3 regions of the Lysinibacillus sp. JNUCC 51 genome follow, and region 1 is predicted to be linked to each of the others. Evidence: riboswitches for the same ligand, from Rfam matches in the RefSeq annotation. Region 1 holds a riboswitch; each other region holds the start of a gene.
The links. Region 1 has a riboswitch for thiamine pyrophosphate ahead of thiC (phosphomethylpyrimidine synthase ThiC). Riboswitches for the same ligand answer to the same signal wherever they lie in the genome.
Positions count from the first base shown of each region.

Region 2: another riboswitch for thiamine pyrophosphate. It lies ahead of JNUCC51_RS23805 (ABC transporter substrate-binding protein); the one in region 1 lies ahead of thiC (phosphomethylpyrimidine synthase ThiC).
Region 3: another riboswitch for thiamine pyrophosphate. It lies ahead of thiM (hydroxyethylthiazole kinase); the one in region 1 lies ahead of thiC (phosphomethylpyrimidine synthase ThiC).

Region 1 is NZ_CP065545.1:2,202,315-2,206,731, forward strand. Features, by position in the region: gene JNUCC51_RS10600 (catalase) at 1-821, shown strand, start outside; gene thiC (phosphomethylpyrimidine synthase ThiC) at 952-2,730, opposite strand; TPP riboswitch at 3,135-3,249, opposite strand; gene JNUCC51_RS10610 (AEC family transporter) at 3,689-4,417, opposite strand, start outside.
Region 2 is NZ_CP065545.1:4,913,087-4,917,503, reverse strand. Features, by position in the region: gene JNUCC51_RS23820 (ABC transporter ATP-binding protein) at 1-502, opposite strand, end outside; gene JNUCC51_RS23815 (ABC transporter permease) at 480-1,250, opposite strand; gene JNUCC51_RS23810 (thiamine-binding protein) at 1,250-1,540, opposite strand; gene JNUCC51_RS23805 (ABC transporter substrate-binding protein) at 1,542-2,537, opposite strand; TPP riboswitch at 2,674-2,783, opposite strand; gene JNUCC51_RS23800 (TetR/AcrR family transcriptional regulator) at 3,033-3,452, shown strand; gene JNUCC51_RS23795 (hypothetical protein) at 3,796-4,032, shown strand; gene JNUCC51_RS23790 (MFS transporter) at 4,042-4,417, shown strand, end outside.
Region 3 is NZ_CP065545.1:3,638,608-3,643,024, forward strand. Features, by position in the region: gene thiE (thiamine phosphate synthase) at 1-602, opposite strand, end outside; gene thiD (bifunctional hydroxymethylpyrimidine kinase/phosphomethylpyrimidine kinase) at 599-1,417, opposite strand; gene thiM (hydroxyethylthiazole kinase) at 1,417-2,172, opposite strand; TPP riboswitch at 2,262-2,360, opposite strand; gene mbcS (acyl-CoA synthetase MbcS) at 2,590-4,179, shown strand; gene sppA (signal peptide peptidase SppA) at 4,387-4,417, shown strand, end outside.

The DNA of each region.
Region 1 (4,417 bases):
TAACTGGCGCTGAGGCTAATGAAGTAATCGGTAACGACCGCGAATCTTCACAACGCGATCTATATGATGCAATTGATAAAGGCGATTTCCCTAAATGGAAAATGTACATTCAAGTAATGACAGAGGAGCAAGCTCGTAAATTACCATATAACCCATTTGATCTAACAAAAGTATGGTATAAAAAAGACTTCCCATTAATTCCTGTGGGTGAATTCGAGTTAAATAAAAACCCGGACAACTACTTTGCTGAAGTTGAGCAAGCTGCATTTGCCCCTTCTAACATTATCCCTGGTATCAGCTTCTCGCCAGACAAAATGTTACAGGGTCGTATCTTTGCATATGCGGATGCACAACGCTACCGTTTAGGTGTGAACCACTACATGCTTCCTGTAAACGCACCAAAATGCCCATTCCGTACGTTCCACCGCGATGGTGCTATGCGTTTCGATGGCAACCTTGGTTCAACTTTAGGCTATGAACCAAATAGCTATGGTGAATGGGAGCATAATCTAGACTACAAAGAGCCTGAATTACGTATTGACGGTAATGCTGGTATCCACGACTTCCGTGAAGACGACAACAACTACTTCGAGCAACCAGGTAAATTATTCCGCCTAATGACTGCCGAAGAGCAACAACGCCTATTCGAAAATACTGCTAATGATATGGCGTCAGTTGAAGAGTTCATCAAACGTCGTCATATCCTTCACTGCTATTTAGCTGATCCAGCATATGGTGAAGGGGTAGCAAAAGCTATGGGTCTTTCATTAGAAGGCGTAGATCTTTCAAACCCATACGTAAAACAACCAACTAACGTCTAATTTTCCACTATTATTGATATCCAAATCCAACTTTCTACTCCATGTGAAGGGCACAACTTCACATGGAGCTTTTTTATCTTAACGACAAAAAAGCTTGTGCCTAATTTGATAGACACAAGCCCTTTGATAATTATTGATAAATTTGACTGCCTGCCTTTTTAAATTCCTCAGCCTTTTCCTGCATACCTTTGTGGATCGCTTCAGTCGTATTTAGGTCTTGATCTTTTGCATAATTACGGATATCCTGCGAGATTCTCATACTACAAAACTTAGGTCCACACATTGAACAGAAGTGCGCAGTTTTTGCCCCTTCTGCAGGCAGCGTTTCATCATGGTATTCGACTGCACGCTCTGGATCTAACGAAAGATTGAATTGATCGCGCCAGCGGAATTCAAAGCGCGCCTTAGAGAGTGCATCGTCACGCTGCTGTGCTCCCGGATGCCCTTTCGCTAAATCTGCAGCGTGTGCAGCAATTTTATACGTAATAACTCCTACACGAACATCCTCACGATTTGGTAAGCCTAGATGCTCTTTAGGCGTCACATAACATAGCATTGCCGTACCAAACCAACCTATCATCGCAGCACCAATTGCCGATGTAATATGGTCATAGCCAGGAGCAATATCTGTTGTCAGTGGCCCTAAAGTATAGAAAGGAGCTTCCTTACACACCTCTAACTGCTTGTCCATATTCTCTTTAATAAGATGCATCGGTACATGCCCTGGTCCTTCTACCATCACCTGTACATCATGCTTCCAGGCAATTTGCGTTAATTCCCCTAGCGTTTCCAACTCTGCAAATTGAGCCTCATCATTTGCATCTGCTATTGAACCCGGACGTAAACCATCACCTAAAGAGAAGGCAACATCATAGGTTTTCATAATTTCGCAGATTTCCTCAAAATGAGTATATAAGAAGCTCTCTTGATGGTGATATAAACACCACTGCGCCATAATCGAGCCCCCACGAGACACTATGCCTGTTACACGATTAGCCGTTAATGGCACATAGCGTAGCAATACCCCTGCATGAATCGTGAAGTAATCAACACCTTGCTCAGCCTGTTCGATTAACGTATCACGATACACCTCCCACGTTAAATCCTCTGCCACACCATTTACTTTTTCTAGCGCTTGATAAATCGGCACTGTCCCTACTGGCACCGCGGCATTACGGATAATCCATTCACGTGTCGTATGAATATGCTTACCAGTAGATAAATCCATAATGTTATCAGCACCCCAGCGTGTAGCCCACGTCATTTTCTCTACCTCTTCTGCAATAGAGGATGACACCGCTGAATTTCCAATATTGGCGTTAATTTTCACGTGGAAGTTACGTCCAATAATCATTGGCTCAGCCTCAGGGTGATTAATATTTGATGGCAAAATAGCACGTCCTGCCGCGATCTCTGAACGCACAAATTCTGGATCCATATTTTCACGAATCGCCACAAATTCCATTTCTGGAGTAATAATTCCCTTTCGTGCATAGTGAAGCTGTGTTACATTTTTACCTTTCTTCGCACGCAAAGGCTTTCTAGATAAATCCGGAAAAACATTTTCATTCATTCGTGGATCATCCGCTTTGCGGAATCCATTATCTTCTGGCTTGATAGTTCGACCTTCGTATTCTTCAACGTCACCGCGTTCTTTGATCCATGCACTACGTAAAGCTGGCAATCCTTTCGTAATATCCACTTTATAAGCAGGATCAGTGTACGGGCCACTCGTATCATAAACACGTACTGGCGCATTTTCCTCTTCACCGAAGCTTCCTGTCGTTGGACTTAGACCAATTTCACGCATTGGCACTAAAATATCTGGTCGAGAACCTTCTACATAAACTTTTTTACTTCCTTCAAAACTTGACATAATCGTAATATTCTTGTCGCTAACTGTTGTCATAAACTACTTCGCTCCCTTTTACATTTATACAAGGACCGAATCTAGCTCACCCCAACAGAAAATCAATTTCGCCTTGGCGTAATTGTGCCCGCACATTTCATTCCTTTGAAAATCCGTGACATCCGCCGGAGGCTTTAGGCCAACAGATGTTTTTTGCGCGAAAGCATAGCGTCAGCAGCATGATGTTGGTCACTCAGTCGTTGCCACAGGACTTGGCGTTCTTAGACTGAGTTCCTCTATTTTCAGCAGGTGTTTGGCACCCACTGATAAGGAATCTTAACCACATTCATCTCATCACCTTCAAAGATAGGACTCTTTCGCTGAATGAAGACAAAAGCCGAATCCAAAAAAAAATTTGGATCCGGCTAAGAATGTAAAGGTATAGTTATTGCAAATAACATGGTTGCAATAATGGTTAACTTTCCCACGCTGGTATGAGCCAGATCAGGTCCAAAGGGTCAAGAAACCTCTATGCGTTTCCCTCTCAGCCTGACTCATCAGACTCCCCTAGTTAATACTATTAAGTTTGATGATAGTGTAGCAGATATTGCTAAGAGATGGAAGCTTCATTTGATTATTTTTGGCTTATCATTAAAACGTGTGGTTGATTTCCGTTCCGGCTGGGCGCTTTGTTGCTGTCGCTTCGCTTTCGCGCAGAGCAGAGCTTCCTGGGGGCGTCCGATGAGCCGCTTCGCTTCGCTCCAGAGTCTCGGGCCAACACGATGTTGGTCACGAAGGCGTTATCACAGGACGTGATGATTTTAGCCTTCGTTCCTCTATTCGCTAATCCCCAAGGAGTCACCCATCCTCCACTCCAATCAAACTATTTACATTAAATACGTTTTTAAACATATGATCCCTAACTTTTTAATGATTAGCCTATTTTAAAATATCAGAAGGATAGCCACTTACTCAAGATGGGCTGTCACCCTATCTTATTCCGAATAACACCCAGCAGTTAGGTGAACAACAGCTCCGCTACGTAAATCACAATCGTCACTGTAATACAGCTCACAATCGTTGAAAACAAAACAGTTTGTGCAGCAGTTGCCGATTCTACGTCATATTCTAATGCCAGACTAGAGCTATTTCTTGATGTCGGGAACGAACTAGCTATAAAAAGTGATTGTGCCACGACACCATCAAGACCAAGCGCAAAAATGATTAACAATGCTACAGCTGGCCCTATGATTAGTCGTGTAAAACAACTAATGAATACAAGCTTATTAAACATGGATTTGATTTCAAGCTGTGATAGTTGCGCCCCTAAAGTTATTAATGCAACAGCGATAAAGCCATCTGCCACATGGTCTATTGGAATTTTTACAAACTGCGGAATAGCGATATTAAAATAGTTCATGGCAACACCAATAATAAGTGCATGAATTATAGGCATTTTGAGGAAGTCTTTCAAAATAGACATGCCCGATTTTGTTGAAGAAATTAAATTGTACAAGCCGTAAGTATAGGTCGTCATATTTTGAAATATAACGAGAATGACCTGAATCGCTACTCCAATCGGCTGGGTCACGAAAATCATTTGTGCCACCGGAATACCATAGTTACCTGAATTAATTAGGACAACACTATTTTTAAACACTGCCGCCTCTGTTTTTTCTAAACCGAGTCCCTTTACTAGAAAGTGACTAAGCACCATTTGGCTTCCGATAAAGAGTAGAATAAATAA
Region 2 (4,417 bases), 2.4 Mb from region 1:
GCCACGCCTGCATTTCAAGCCTTGTAAACTCATCCAGTGCAGAAAACGGTTCATCTAAGCATAAAATGGGCTTATTACTGACAATTGCGCGAATAAACGATACCCGCTGTTGCATACCGCCCGACAGCTCATTAGGATACGCATGTTCAAACGCTGCGAGCCCTACTTTATCTAACCATTCCTTGGCAAGTTCAACATTTGGTTTTCGATGAAGCTCCTCGACAATCGCGACGTTTTCTAATATCGTACGCCACGGTAGTAAGCAGGGCTGCTGAGGCATATAGCCAATCGTCCCTCTTTTTTGCTGGATATCTGTATCGTTTAATAAAATAACGCCCTTATCAATAGAAGTAACACCACCAATTAATTGAAAGAGTGTACTTTTTCCACTACCTGACGGACCGATAATCGCAACAAATTCCCCGTCCTTCACCTCAAAAGATAAATTGCGAATAACCGGAAGAGCATCAAAGGATTTATCAATGTTTTGAATGCTTAACATGGCGTCCTCTCCCCTTCACAACAAGTTTTTCTAATAATTGAATAGCACTAAATAATAATAAACTTAAAAATACGATGGCAAATATCGCTACAAACACTCGATCTGTTCGAAATGAAGATTGTGCTAATGTCATATAGACACCAATCCCCTTTTTCGCACCCAACCATTCCGCAATTACAGCTCCCATAACGCTATACGTTGCGGCAATCTTAATGCCTGAAAAAATCGCCGGGTACGCATAGGGCCATTCTAGCTTCCAAAAGGTTTGTGCTTTCGTAGCCCCAATCATTTCAAAATAATGCTTGAGTTCAGGCGAAGTTTGACGAAAGCCATCCATTGCCGAAATAACAATTGGGAAAAAGCACACAAGACAAATAATAATAAGCTTTGGCAATAAACCAAAGCCAAACCAAATGATTAAGAGCGGTGCTAGGACGAGCACAGGGACATTTTGTGACATAATGAGAATAGGATAAAACAGCTCTCGCACAAATGTAAAACGATGTAATAGCACGGCAACCGTTAGCCCACATAATATTCCGATGGCAAGACCTAGAAGTGCTAATTGAATAGTCGCTAAAGCATGTGGCACAAACGTCTCATACGATTGAAAGCCTTCTTTCAAAATGGAACTTGGTGTAGGCAATAGCCAATGTGGCACGTCTGCAAAACGGACAATAAGTTCCCATATGAATAAGAGGAAGGCGATAAAAATTATCGTCCTTCCTTGTTTAACAGCTTGCTTCATCACTGGTATTTCTCCGTTAGCGTATCCATTGTAATACCTGATGGCTTATATAAAATTTTCACTTGCGTAATGACATTGATAGCGCCAAGCTCAATCATCTTGTCATTCATTTTTTCAATGATTTGTAGTAAAGTCGATAGCTCGCCCTCCATTGTCGTTTCTAACGGATGAACTTCATATTTCACCCCTGATGCGTCTATAACAGCAATCGCTGCATCGACATACGGGATAACATCTTCATATTTTTCAGTTTTCGGGATAATTTGTACACTAATTAATGAGTTTGCCATACTACTTCGTCTCCTTTTTCGGTAAAAAGTCGTTTGTAAATGCTTGTTTTGCGTTAAATTCGCCCTCTAAAACTTTGTTATCTGTCATCCATTTCGCGTAGTTTTCCCAAACAGATAGCTTTTGCTCGCCCCATTGTGCAGCGTCGTCTTGATACTTATCTGCTAGCCATTCCTGACTTTTATGGACAAGGTTCTTATCTAAATCAGGTACCGCTTCAAGTAAAATATCAGCTGCTTCTTTTGGATGATTTATCGCATATTCATAACCCTTTGCTGCAGCAGCGACAAATGCTTTTACCGTCTCAGGATCATCCTTAATCATTTTTTCATTTGTAGCAAGTACAGGTGTGTAATAATCTAACTGATCGCTATAATCTGTTAAATATAGCATGTTTAGTTTTTCGCCACGCAATTCTGCTTCAATACCTGTCCATGCATAATAAATCCACGCAAAATCAATATCTTTTTTCATCATTGTGAAGAAATCTAAATCTCCCGCATTGACAATATCTAACTTATTAATATCTGCATTTTTTGTTTGCATTAGTGATTGTAGTACAGCCTTTTCAAGTGGTGCACCCCAGCCACCGTATGTTTTACCTTCAAAATCCTTTGGTGACGTAATGCCTTTTGATGCAGTGGATGCGAAGCCAGAAGTATTATGTTGAATAATCGCTGCGATCGATACTAAAGGTACATCCTGCACACGTGCCTGTGTAATCCCTTCCTGATAACTTACTCCAAACTGAGCCTTGCCAGACGCCACAAGCTGATCGGCTCCCGTTTCGCCAGGTAATAAAATATCAACATCTAAGCCCTGTTCCTTAAAGTAGCCAAGTTTTTTCGCTACATATAAACCTGTATGATTTGTGTTCGGTGTCCAATCAAGAACGACTGACACTTTCGTTAATCCTTTAGCATCCTTTTTAACCTCTTTTTCGCTACAGCCCACTAAAGTTAAAAGTACAGCCATCAGGATGAATAACCATTTTTTCATGCTGAATCCTCCAAGTAAGTAATGTGAAAGTGTTTATGAATGATGAATGTTTTTACCAGAAGAAAGCGAAGTCTGAAAACATAAAAAACGCCTAGGATTCTTCCCAGACGTTTTGCAAACAATATCAAAAACTTTTACTTTTTGAATAGATGTTCCCTACGCTGGTACGAGCCAAATCAGGTTCAAAGGGTCAGCGTCTATCGGACACAATCTCAGCTGGCAACACCAGCCCCCCTACATTCTTTCCATATGAACTTTTCGTGATTATTATACCCATACCTATCCGGAAATGACAAGGCTCGATTTACTGAAAGCGCCATAAATATTTTAACTACCTGTAAATATAGAAAAAAACCCTTTATTATATTGACAATGGAAACAAATTACAATAAAACTTGATTGATTAATCAATCATTTATTATGAAAGGAGTAACAAAATGAATTCGATACTTACTAATGATGAAAAAAAGAAAAGAAAAAGATCTACAATTTTAAATGCCGCAATTAAATTATATAGTGAAAATGACAAAAGTGGCCGAAATTGCTAAGGCAGCAGGAGTTAGCTTTGGCACCGTATTTACGTATTTTAATTCAAAAGAAGAACTTTATGAAGCGGCAATATTGGAACCCTTGGAGGAAATCAAACCATATTTTATTGAAATAGAAGAACGCTTTACAGGTGAGCCTCTTGAAATAATTAAGAAAATGATAGATTGTCATGTGCAACTTTTTGCAACGAGAAGTGAATACCTACGATTAATTCAACAGGTTCTTGCAAGACCTGAACGATTTCCAAAGCTTTTTAAAGAACTAGATGATTTTGTTAAATTATTCATAGACTGTATTTATCCGGTTATTGAAGCAGGTCAAAGGCTTGGTTACTTTTATGAAGAGTCACCTTCATTAATTACTTAGTCATACCTATCCATTTTAAACGGAATGCGTTTAACGTTTATCGATGAGTATACAAACAGGGTGTGGAAGGATATAACGAGACAAGCCCTAAGATTATTTGGACCTATCTCTAATTCATAAGCCTTTTCCATCCTTCTCATGTACCCAATAAAATTAGGAACCTCAAAAAACTGGGCGGCATCTATAGACAATATTTTTTTCCACATGAAAAATAGTTTGGATGATTTCCTTTTTGACTCCCCTAGCTATGCAGGCCTCAATTAGGAAAACATAAAAAGAGTAAATGAGACCACCACTTCCTTTATCGGAAAAGCGCTTACTTATTATACGAGGAGTGATTTATATGAAATTGAGAGATATCCATCCCAACATCAAACTTCGCCTAGTCATGCAATTTCTAGGCGGCCTTATTTCTATGGCTGTTATACCTTTTCTGGCAATTTATTTTACTCAAAATATCGGAGCTACTAAAACGGGTATTATTCTTATAATAATAGTGATTAGCGGGGGCATTGGAGGATTTATCGGAGGGCATATTTCAGATAAAATTGGGCGAAAAAAAATAATGATTTATGCTTAAATTGGTATATTGCTTTCGTATCTGTTTATAGCACTTTGTAATTCACCTTGGTTTAACCTTCCATATATTTCTGCCGCATTCTTTATCATCAATATGTTTTGTGGAGGAATGTTTCAGCCAGCCGCACAAGCTATGATTATTGATGTTACTAATTCCGAGTCGAGAAAGCTTGTATTTACAATTAGCTACTGGTTGGGGAATTTATCAACTGCAATTGGAGGAATCATTGGCGCATTTCTTTTTAAAAACTACTTATTTGAGCTATTTATTGGGATTTCACTAATTTCATTGCTATCTGTATTCATGACCATATTCTTTATCACAGAAACCTACTTACCAGAACCTTCATCTAAGACTTCTTCTACTCATAAGAAAGAATTTTCAC
Region 3 (4,417 bases), 1.4 Mb from region 1:
GTATTTGAAATATCCTCACTTTGGCAAATTGCAGAAATAACTGCTATTCCATCCGCACCTGCTTTAAATACCGTATGAGCATTAGAGCGATTAATACCTCCAATTGCAACGATAGGGAGCTCAGGATATTGTATCCGAACTTGCTGTAAAAAATCAGTTCCACGAGGTGGTTTGGCATCGCTTTTAGAAGTGGTTGGAAAAATTGGACCAATTCCTACATAATCAGCACCATATTGTAGAGCCGTTTGTAATTCAGCTTGTGAATGGACAGAAACACCTAGAATCATATTACCGATTTTTTTACGTACCATCGACACGGGAAAATCCTCTTGTCCAATATGAACGCCATCCGCTCTAAGTTTTATTGCTAGCTCTACATTATCGTTGACGATAAACGGGATATGATACTGTTGACAGAGCTTTTGACATTTGCGAGCAAAATCTTCATAGGCTTGCCCAGTGAGTGCATTTAGTCCTTTTTCCCGATATTGAAACATAGTAATTCCAGATTGCAGAGCTTTCTCTAAAACGTTTAATGGTTCTTGATTTAAAACATTACCTGTACCCATTATAAAATATAGCTGTAAATCGTCACGTTTCATGAAATGATCACCTCGCAAGAATCCTTAAAGTTTTGATAAGCGAAATGATTTGTAGGACCATGGCCATTACCAATAGATAAATCATGAGTTATTGCTAATTGAATAAATTTTTTAGCTTCCTTAATCGCTTCTTCTAAAAGTAGTCCACGACCAAGAAAAGCAGTTAGTGCAGCGGAAAACGTACAGCCTGTACCGTGCGTATTTTTTGTTGCAATACGAGTGGACTTCATGGAAAATGAATGACCATCTTGGAAAAATACATAATCTGTAGCATAACATTCATTCACTAAATGACCGCCTTTAATAATGACGCATTGAACGCCCATTTGTAATAAGACCTTAGCTACTTCTTTAATATCTGCTAAAGAATTGATCTTCCTTCCAGAAAGGGTTTCGGCTTCAGGAATGTTCGGTGTTACGATTGTTGCTAAAGGTAGCAAATAATTGCGTAATGCTTCAATTGCTTCTTGCTGTAATAAGCTTTCGCCACCTTTTGCAATCATGACAGGATCTACAATAAGCGGAATATTTATTTCAGCTAAAATCTGTGAAATTGATTGGATTATTTCAGAAGAAAACAGCATTCCAGTTTTAACGGCGCTTATTGAAAAATCTTCAACTAGTGCTTGGAGTTGTTTTTCAACAAAACTAACTTCAATTGGTAAGACATCCGATACACCAAGAGTATTCTGGGCGGTTAAAGCTGTAATAACAGACGTACCAAATACCTTTAATTCCTGAAATGTTTTTAAATCAGCCTGAATACCTGCACCGCCACCACTATCTGAACCAGCAATTGTCGTTACAATATGCATCATTCTTCACCTTCCTTGGAAAGGCGATGTAGTTCATTCAATACTGCAATTTGAAAATCGCCAATATATTGTGTTAAAGAAGCGGCTTGCTCTGCTACTTTTTTATAAAGCGATAATGTTTCTATTAATTGGTCAAATGGTTTATTTCCTGCAGCGTAGGAAGCACAGCAAATTGCACTCAATAAGCAACCTGTTCCAGTAACTTCTGTCATTTGAGAAGTTCCACCTGTAACCCATTGCTGATGTTTGCCATCAGTAATAAAATCCTCTTCGCCGGTCACAATAACAATACAATTGTAGAGTTGAGCTACTTTTTGTGCCTCAACTTCTAAAGAAATTGAACCACTACCACTATCTACGCCTTTTTGTTGCCATTCTACATTGGCTATAGCAGCAAGCTCTCCAATATTACAACGAATAGCCGCAAATTTTATGTTCTCCAGTAATTGCTGTACCGTTTGTTTGCGGTAAGTTGTTGCACCAGCAGCGACAGGATCTAAAAAAACGGGAATACCAAGAGCATTTGCTTTTTTTCCTGCGAGTAACATTGATTCTTTCATTCGTTCGTTAAGGGTACCGATATTTATCAGTAAGCCTGAGGCAATTGCGACCATTTCTTCAACCTCATGACTGTCATCAGCCATGACTGGAGAAGCACCTATTGCTAATAAGCCATTTGCTTGAAAATTAGCCACAACATAATTAGTAATGCAATGAATAAGTGGATTTTGTTTACGGATCGTTTGAAATACCATTTTAAGTCCTCCTTGTTGGATGGACGTAAGCGTGCAAAAAAGGCTCTTTTTCGTGTAGAAAAAACCACGCAAAAGAGCCTTTCATCAGTAAATAGATGTGAATTGCTCCCTACGTCAGTATTAACTAACAGGTTCAAAGGGTCAGGTTTTACCTTCTCAACTCTAAATGAGTCCCCCTGCAATCATGCTTTTAGTTGACCAAAATGTACCATATTATTCATTCGTGTTCAATAGGGAGTTTTTTCTTCATGTCGAAAACGGCACTAAAGTTAAATTCGAATGGATAGCATCAATACGTGACTGATGCCATATAGCAGAGCATGATAGTTGTCACGACTTTAATGAATTGGAGTGAATTCCATTGAAAATGATAAAAATTGAGTTTTATAATGAGCGTATCAAAAGGGGGCATTTGCCATGAACAGAGAAGATTTAATCGCACCAGAATGGTATAACATTTCAGAGGAAATTGAAAAATATGCACAGGATGCTACAAAAAATGCATTATTAGTTTATAACGAAGATGAGGAAATTCAGTACTTAACATATCAAGCATTACTTGAAAAGGCGAATCAGGCAGCGCATGTATTTACATCCCAAGGTTTAAAAAAAGGTGATGTTATATTAGTTATGGTACCAAGATCAGTTGAAGCGTATATCGTCTATATTGCCGCCTTAAAGGCAGGTTTAACTATTATCCCTAGTTCGGAAATGCTAAGAACAAAGGATATTGAATATCGAATTAATCATGCCAATGCAAAAGGCGTTGTTGCATTTGAGCCTTATATTGAACAATTCGATAGTGTGGGGAATTTACAAGAACTACAGCAATTTGTCATTGGTCATGCACACGAACCTTGGCAGCCGTTGCTAGAAAAAATGCAAAATCAACCTACGACTTACATAAGTTCTACACCGACTAAGAGTACAGACATTGCATTTTTAGCTTATACGAGTGGTACAACAGGCAATCCAAAGGCAGCTGTTCATACACATAGCTGGGGTTATGCGCACTTACGAACTACTGCTCCAAATTGGTTAGGTGTACAAGAAGGCGACATTGTTTGGGCTACAGCAGCTCCAGGATGGCAAAAATGGATTTGGAGCCCGTTCCTTGCTACTTTAGGAAGTGGTGCAACAGCATTTGTTTACAAAGGTCACTTTGATGCGGCGAAATATCTTGCATTGCTTGAAAAATTCAATATTAATATTCTGTGTTGCACACCGACCGAATACAGATTTATGGCAGGTCTTGAAAATTTGCAAGACTTCAATTTAAGTACAATACGTCAGGCTGTGTCAGCGGGTGAACCTTTAAATAGTGAAGTGATAAAAGTATTTTCCGAGGTCTTTAATCTACAAGTACGAGATGGTTATGGACAAACAGAGAATACATTACTTGTTGGTACAATGGTAGGGATGGAGGCTAGAATGGGCTCAATGGGCAAACCTACTCCGGGTAATACTGTTGAAATTATCAATGATTTTGGAAATCCTACTGCAATTGGAGAAGTTGGAGATATTGCTGTACACTGTGAAACACCCGCTTTATTTAAGAAATATTTAAACGATCCAGAACGTACAAATTTACAGTTTAGAGGAGATTGGTATATTACTGGAGATCGTGCATATAAAGATAAGGATGGGTATTTTTGGTTTGAAGGACGTGGCGATGATGTCATCATTTCGTCTGGGTATACGATTGGCCCATTTGAGGTAGAAGATGCATTAATTAAGCATCCAGCAGTAAAAGAAACTGCTGTTGTGGCGAGTCCAGATGGAATTCGTGGAAATCTAGTAAAAGCATTTGTTGTGCTCTCTGATGGAGTAGTTGGAGATGAAGCACTTATAAAAAAACTACAAAGCCATGTAAAAACTTTAACAGCCCCTTATAAATATCCTCGTGCAATCGAGTTTGTAACTAAGCTACCAAAGACTACATCAGGCAAAATTCGCCGTGTCGAATTACGTGAACAAGAAAAAATCCATTATATCAATCATCATTAATTTCCTAGGAAATAATGTCGAAAATCAAAGTTCCTGCTTCTTTTATGAACTTTGATTTTTTTTATGAAATTAGGTAATGTATTATAGGTTGAATAGTTTAAAGCAATAGTATTGGCTCATCACCGTGATAAGACCACATTATTATTGCGATAAGTATGAAACAAATTAGGGTATCAATCGTATTACGTTATGAGGAGGCGGAATGGTATGAATGGTAAAAGGTGGGCCGCTTTAATAA